Regions from separate parts of the Embleya sp. NPDC005971 genome, predicted to be linked through region 1. Evidence: riboswitches for the same ligand, from Rfam matches in the RefSeq annotation. Region 1 holds a riboswitch; each other region holds the start of a gene.
What was found. Region 1 has a riboswitch for thiamine pyrophosphate ahead of ABZ374_RS36605 (cytosine permease). Riboswitches for the same ligand answer to the same signal wherever they lie in the genome.
Positions count from the first base shown of each region.

Region 2: linked by a shared signal. The riboswitch ahead of thiO (glycine oxidase ThiO) and the one ahead of ABZ374_RS36605 (cytosine permease) in region 1 are both predicted to bind thiamine pyrophosphate.
Region 3: linked by a shared signal. The riboswitch ahead of thiC (phosphomethylpyrimidine synthase ThiC) and the one ahead of ABZ374_RS36605 (cytosine permease) in region 1 are both predicted to bind thiamine pyrophosphate.

Region 1 is NZ_JBEXUX010000058.1:53,192-55,454, forward strand. Features, by position in the region: gene ABZ374_RS36600 (CHAT domain-containing protein) at 1-872, shown strand, start outside; TPP riboswitch at 1,068-1,211, shown strand; gene ABZ374_RS36605 (cytosine permease) at 1,207-2,263, shown strand, end outside.
Region 2 is NZ_JBEXUX010000001.1:440,717-442,979, forward strand. Features, by position in the region: gene thiO (glycine oxidase ThiO) at 1-952, opposite strand, end outside; TPP riboswitch at 963-1,074, opposite strand; gene ABZ374_RS01895 (FAD-dependent oxidoreductase) at 1,189-2,263, shown strand, end outside.
Region 3 is NZ_JBEXUX010000035.1:57,228-59,490, forward strand. Features, by position in the region: gene thiC (phosphomethylpyrimidine synthase ThiC) at 1-1,117, opposite strand, end outside; TPP riboswitch at 1,109-1,217, opposite strand; gene ABZ374_RS27835 (hypothetical protein) at 1,269-1,469, opposite strand; gene tenA (thiaminase II) at 1,601-2,263, opposite strand, start outside.

The DNA of each region.
Region 1 (2,263 bases):
GGGCCGCCGCGCAGGTGGCCTCGGCCCGGATCGGACTCGACCCGCGCGGCATCGCCTGGCGCAGCTTGCTCGACCCGCCGTCCGCCGCCGAGATCGCCGCCGCGCTGGGCCGGCTCGGCAGCGACGCGCTGGTGCAACTCGTCCCCGGCGCAGCGGTGTTGACCGGCACGGACGGCACGACGCGGGTGCTCGACCTGCCCGAACTGGACTACGGCCTGGCCCTGGCCGAGGGCGATCGGGAGAACTGGGCGGACCTGCTCGATGCGTTGTGCGGCTGGGCCTGGGGCGCGGTGATGGAACCGGTACTGACCGCGCTGCCCGGCTCGTTCGGCCGCGCGCCGTCCCTGGTCCTGCTGCCCGCCGGACCGTTCGGCATGGTCCCGTGGCACGCGGCCTGGTCACTCGTCGACGGCCGCCGCCGGCACGCGCTGCAACACGCGCAGATCTCCTACATCGGCGCACCGCGCCTGCTGTGCGAGGTCGCCGCGCGGCGGAGCAGCGAGCCGGTCCGGCGAAGCCCGATCGAGATCGGCCGGACCGCCGGCGACCCGATCGCGTTCGTACCGGCCGGCGGTCACGACGAGACCTGGCGGGTGGGCGCCGAATACCTGACGGCCGGCACCCACACGGTGGTGTCCACGCTGTGGCCGGTGGACGAGACGACCACCGCGCTGGTCCTGTACATGGCCCACCACTACCTCGACCGCCGCGACCTGCCCCCGGCCCAGGCGGTGCGTACCGCGCAGTTGTGGCTGCGCGACCCCAAACGCGGCATCCCGGCCGCGATGCCGGCCGAACTGGCCGCCCGCGCCCGCGCGATCGTCCCGGACGACCTGACCGGCTGGGCGGGCTTCACCCACTCGGGATGGTGAGCCCTACCCGTGGAAAACGGCACGTGCCGCCGATCCGGGTCGGTGCCGCCTGCCCGCCCAGGACGTTGCCGCACCCGCCCGGGACGGCGCGAATCACCACCCGGGGGCATCTCCCGCGCCCGCCGGGCGACCCGGCCCGAGGTCGCCTTCCCCCACCCCGCCTTCCCAAGCCGCCCGCGAGGCGCGTACTGTTCGCCACGCCATCGCGGGAGCTCGGACCAACCGGGCTGAGAGGGCGGCATGGGGTGTCGGCGTCGAGCCGGTGCACACCCCGGGGCCACCGACCGCTTGAACCTGTCCGGGTAATGCCGGCGTAGGGAGAGCAGGTAGAGCCATGTCGGCTCCTGTCGTCGACGACGCACGCCCCGAGACGCCGCACGCCGGCGCCGAGGCACCCCTGATCCTGGACACCGCCCCACCACGCACCCTCGGCTTCCGCGACCAGGCGGCGTTCTGGGCCAACCTCGGGGTGAGCCTGCTCGGCTTCTCCGGCGCCCTGTACGTGCTGGCCCCGGTCGGCTACCCGCAACTGTCGATGGTCGCCGCGATCGTCGCGGCCGTCGGCGGCACGCTGATCGGCACGCTCATGGTCGCGGTCGCCGGCATCCCCGGTGCACGCAGCGGCGCACCCGCGATGACGGTGCTGCGCGGCCTGTTCGGCACCAAGATCTCGTACGTGCCGACGGTGTTCAACATCGTCCAGTGCATCGGCTGGGGCACCTTCGAGCTGCTGGTGATCTCGATCGGCATCGAGGCGATGACCGACGGCGACGGCCCGCACTGGCTCTACATCGTCGCCGCCGGCGCGGTCACCACGGCGATGACGCTGCGCCCGCTGGGCATGCTGCGGATCCTGCGCCGCTACGTGACGGTCGCGGTGGGCATCGCGATGCTCTACTTCTCGGTGCAGCTGTGGCGCGAGGGCCTGCCGCCGATGACCGAGGGTTCGTGGTCCGGGTTCTTCCCGGCGATGGACGCGGCGCTCGCGGTCGCGGTCTCCTGGGTCCCGTTGGCGTCCGACTACACCCGCCACTCGCGCGGCACCAAGCCCGCGTTCTGGGCCGCGTTGAGCGGGTTCTCGATCACCAGCATCTGGTGCTACCTGCTCGGCCTGGTCGCCCTCGCCCAGGTGGGCGGCGACCCGGACAAGATCTTCGACTCGTTCCTGGGCGTCACCGCCGGGTGGGTGTTCTTCGCGGTGCTGGTGGTGCGCGAGGTGGACCAGAGCTTCGCCAACGTCTACAGCACCGCGATGTCCATCCAGAACCTCGCGCCGCGGGTGGATCGCCGGGTGCTCTGCCTGGGTGTGGGTGCGCTGGTCACCGGGTTCGCGCTGATGGTGAACGACTTCGACACCTACGCGAGCTTCCTGTCGCTGATCGGTTCGATCT
Region 2 (2,263 bases), on a different contig from region 1:
GCAGCCCCGCGAGCGTCTCGACCAGCGGCAGCTCGGTGATGCCGGGGACGAGTTCGTGTGCGTCGCGCAGGAGTTCGTACACGCCGCCCGCGGTCACCTCGGTGTCGTGGCCGAGTTCGTGCTCGGTCGCGCCGATCACCAGTTCGCCGTCCGCGCGCGGGACCAGGTACATGCTGCCGCCCTTGACCACGCCGCGAACGTTGCGGGACAGCAGCGGCAGCAGCGCCGGCGGTACCTTCAGCCGCAGGATCTCGCCCTTGACCGGCCGCACCGGCGGGACCACCTCGGGCGGCAGGCCCGGGATCAGCGCCGAACGGCAACCGGCCGCGAGCAACACCTGGTCCGCGAGCAGGTCGCGTCCGCCGACCGTACGCACGCCGTACGCGCGCTCGTCGGCGACCAGGACCCGCTCGACGCCCTCGCGCACGAAGGCGACGCCGGCCCGGGCGCAGGCCGCGAGCAGCGCCGCGACCAGCCGACGGTTGTCGATCTGGTGGTCGTCCTCGACGTGCAGGCCACCGGTGATCGCCGGGGACAACATCGGTTCGAGCCGCCGGCACTCGCGGCTGGTCAGCCAGGACGATTGCAGGCCCAGTCGTTGCTGGTAGGCGTGCAGGTCCTTGAGGACGGCCCGGTCGTCCGCGTCCAGCGCGACCGCGATCGTGCCGCACGCGCGGTAGCCCGAGGGCAGGTCCGCGGCCTCGGCCAGTTCGGCCGCGAACTCGGGGTAGCGCCGGGCCGATTCGATGCTCAGCCGGAGCAGGCTCTCCTCGCCGTACTGGAGTTCGGAGACGGGGGTGAGCATGCCGGCGGCGGCGTGCGAGGCACCTCGGCCCGGGGTCGGGTCGACGACGGTGACCGAGAGTCCGTGGCGGGTGCGGGCGCGCCAGGCGACGGACAGTCCGACGACGCCCGCGCCGACCACGACGACATCGGTGGGGTGCTCGGACATGGTGGGTCCGGCCATGGTGAGAAGAACTCCCTTCGCCGGTATGACCCGGATCAGGTTCGGACGGTCGGGGGCTCGCAGCCCCCCTCTCAGCCCGGTCTCACCGGGCTCCCGTGACCTCTCCACACTACGACACCGGTTTCCGGTGCCCGGGAGCGCCCGAGTACGCCGACGATGTCCTTGACTGAGTCAAGACCCTGCGCGTCGGCGGTCTCGGGCCGCGTCATAGGGTGCCCTTCATGGACAACGTGCTCGTCGTGGGCGCCGGCATGGCCGGCCTGCAAACCGTGGTGGCGCTGCGGGACCAGGGGTACACCGGTCGCGTCACCCTGCTCGGGGCCGAGGCGCACGCGCCGTACGACCGGCCGCCGCTGTCGAAGGAGGTGCTCGGCGGCAAGACCGACGACACGTCCTTCGAGGCGGACTGGGCCGCGCTGGAGACCGAGGTGTTGTTCGGCCGCACCGCGACCGGACTGCGCCCGGGCGTGGTGGACACCGACGCGGGCGAGATCGCCTTCGACCGACTGGTGATCGCGACCGGCTCGCGTGTGATCGACCTGCCCGGCGCCGCCGAGGTCCCCGGCGTGCACGTGCTGCGCACCATCGACGACGCCCGCGCGCTGCGCGCCGCACTGGTGCCCGGCGCCCACGTGGTGATCGTCGGCGCGGGCTGGATCGGCGCCGAGGTGGCCACCGCCGCGGCCGCCGCCGGTTGCCCGACCACCGTGGTCGAGGCCCTGCCCACCCCGCTCGCCGGACCCTTCCCGGAGGCCGTCGGCGCCCGGTTCGTGCCGTGGTACGCCGAGGCCGGCGTGGAACTGCTGGTGGGCGCGCGGGTGGATCGGCTGGAGGCGGGCGCGGTGCACCTGACCGACGGCCGCCGGCTGCGCGCCGACGCGATCGTGGTCGGCATCGGGGTGCGCCCGGCCACCGAGTGGCTGGCCGACTCCGGCGTGACCCGCAACGAGCGCGGCTTCGTCGAGGTGGACGACCACCTGGCCACCTCGATGCCCGGGGTATACGCGGTCGGCGACTGCGTGGACTTCCCGTCCGCCCGCTACGGCACCCGGATGAACGTCGAACACTGGGACAACGCGCTCCAGGCGCCGCGCGTGCTGGTGGCCAACCTGCTCGGCGGCGACCAGGCGTACGACCCGGTCCCCTACTTCTGGTCCGACCAGTTCGGCCGGATGGTCCAGTACGTCGGCCGGCACGGCGCGAGCGACGAACTGGTCTTCCGGGGCGCGGACGAGGACGGCAAGTGGACCGCGGGCTGGTTCGCCGGCGACCGGCTGGTGGCGCTGCTCGCCGTCG
Region 3 (2,263 bases), on a different contig from region 1:
CCAGTTCACCCAGCGTCTCCAACTCGGCGAACTGCGCCGCGTCGTTGGCGTCCGCGATCGAGCCCGGACGCAGTCCGTCGCCGAGCGAGTAGGTCACGTCGTACGCGCGCAGGATCTCGGTCAGCTCGGCGAAGTGCGTGTAGAGGAAGTTCTCCCGGTGATGGGCCAGGCACCACGCGGCCATGATCGAACCGCCCCGCGAGACGATCCCGGTCTTGCGCCGGGCGGTCAGCGGCACGTAGCGCAGCAACACGCCGGCATGCACCGTCATGTAGTCCACGCCCTGCTCGCACTGCTCGATCACGGTGTCCCGGTAGAGCTCCCAGGTGAGTTCCTCGGGCTTGCCGTTCACCTTCTCCAGCGCCTGGTAGAGCGGCACCGTGCCGATCGGGACCGGCGAATTGCGCACGATCCACTCGCGGGTGGTGTGGATGTCCTTGCCGGTGGACAGGTCCATCACGGTGTCCGCGCCCCACCGGATCGCCCACACCAGCTTGTCGGTCTCCTCCTCGATCGAGGAGGTCACCGCCGAGTTGCCGATGTTCGCGTTGACCTTGACCAGGAAGTTCTTGCCGATCACCATCGGCTCGATCTCGGGGTGGTTGATGTTCGCGGGCAACACCGCCCGTCCGGCAGCGATCTCGTCCCGGACCAGCTCGGGCGCCAGGCCCTCGCGGATCGCCACGAACTCCATCTCCGGGGTGACCAGCCCGCGTCGCGCGTAGGCGAGTTGGGTCACCGCCTCGGAGCCGGACGCGCGCCTGGGTCGGGCCCCGGCACCGGGCACCGCGAACCCGGCCGGCGTCAGCGCCCCGATCCGGCCGTCATAGCGCACGGTGTCGCCGCGCTCCTCGATCCAGGCCGCACGCAGCGCGGGCAGGCCGCGGCGCACATCCACCTCGAAGGCCGGGTCGGTGTACGGGCCCGAGGTGTCGTAGAGGCGAACCGTCTCGCCGTTGGTCAGATGCACCGTGCGTACCGGAACGCGCAGATCCTCGCGTGATCCGGCGACGTAACCGCGGTGGTGGGCGGGGGTGATCGGTCCGCTGGTGACCGTGTGCGCGCCGACCGGGTCGGCCGACGGGGCAGCGGGCAGCGAAGTGTCGTGCGAGGTCATGGAAAGGCTCCCTACGCCGGCATTACCCGGTCAGGTTCTGCGGTCGGCGCGGCCTCAGCGCCCTCTCAGCCCGGTGCCCCGAGCTCCCGTGTATCTCCGTGTGGTGCGCCCCCACCCTGGCACACCCCCGGCCGCACGACCAGCGCCGGGTTCAGCCGAGCGGGTCGCGCGGGTTTCGGCCGACCACCGCGGTGCGGGCGAGCACGACCATCCCGACCGTGACGCACAGCCCGACCACGCCCTTGACGATGACCCACAGGAAGGCCGAGAACAGCCAGATCAGCAACCAGCACAGCAGCACCAGTACGAGCGCGGGTACGCCGATGCGCACCCAGCGCGGCCATGTCTCCATCGTCCAACCCCCAGTCACGCGAACCCACGCGAGACGTGCACATCCGGGGAGCACATTCCCCGGGAGGACACGTCGTATCCGGGCAGGCGGTTCCGGGCCGGCCGGATGCGCCCGGACCGGCCCGGACGGGCTCAGACCGGCCAGCGCTCGCCGCGCCACGCGGCATCCCAGAACATCCACTCGTAGCGCGCCGTGGTGGTGAAGTGCTCGACCATCCGGGCCCGCTCGGTCGCCGAGATGTCCTCGCCGACGCGGTCGACCAGATCGAGCACCGCGCGCACCGTCGCCTGGAACTCCTCGGCGCCGTAGGTGGCGATCCAGCGCTCGTACAACTCGTCGGGCGAGCCCTTGGCCAGCAGGGCGTCACCCACTCGGGCGTAGATCCAGTAGCAGGGCAGCACCGCCGCGACGCCCTCGGCGAAGGAGCCGTTGTGCACGGTGGCGAGCAGGTAGCTGACGTACGCCCGGGTACTCGGCAACACCGGTTCGGTCGCGGTGGCGTCGGCCACCGAGCTGCCGAAGTCGACCATGAAGCCCTCGTGCAGCGAACGCTCGGCGGCGATCGCGCCGGCCGCGTCGCTCGCGAACTGCACGGTCGTCGCCTCGTCCGGCGCCTTGGCCGCGCACACCGCGAGCGCCTTGGCGTAATCGCGCAGGTAGTGCGAGTCCTGCACGACGTAGTGCCGAAACGCCTCGCGCGGCAACGTGCCGTCGGTCAGTCCGTGGATGAACGGGTGGTCCAGGATCGCCGCGTAGACGTCCTCGATCGCAGCCCAGAGTTCGTCGCGCAGCGC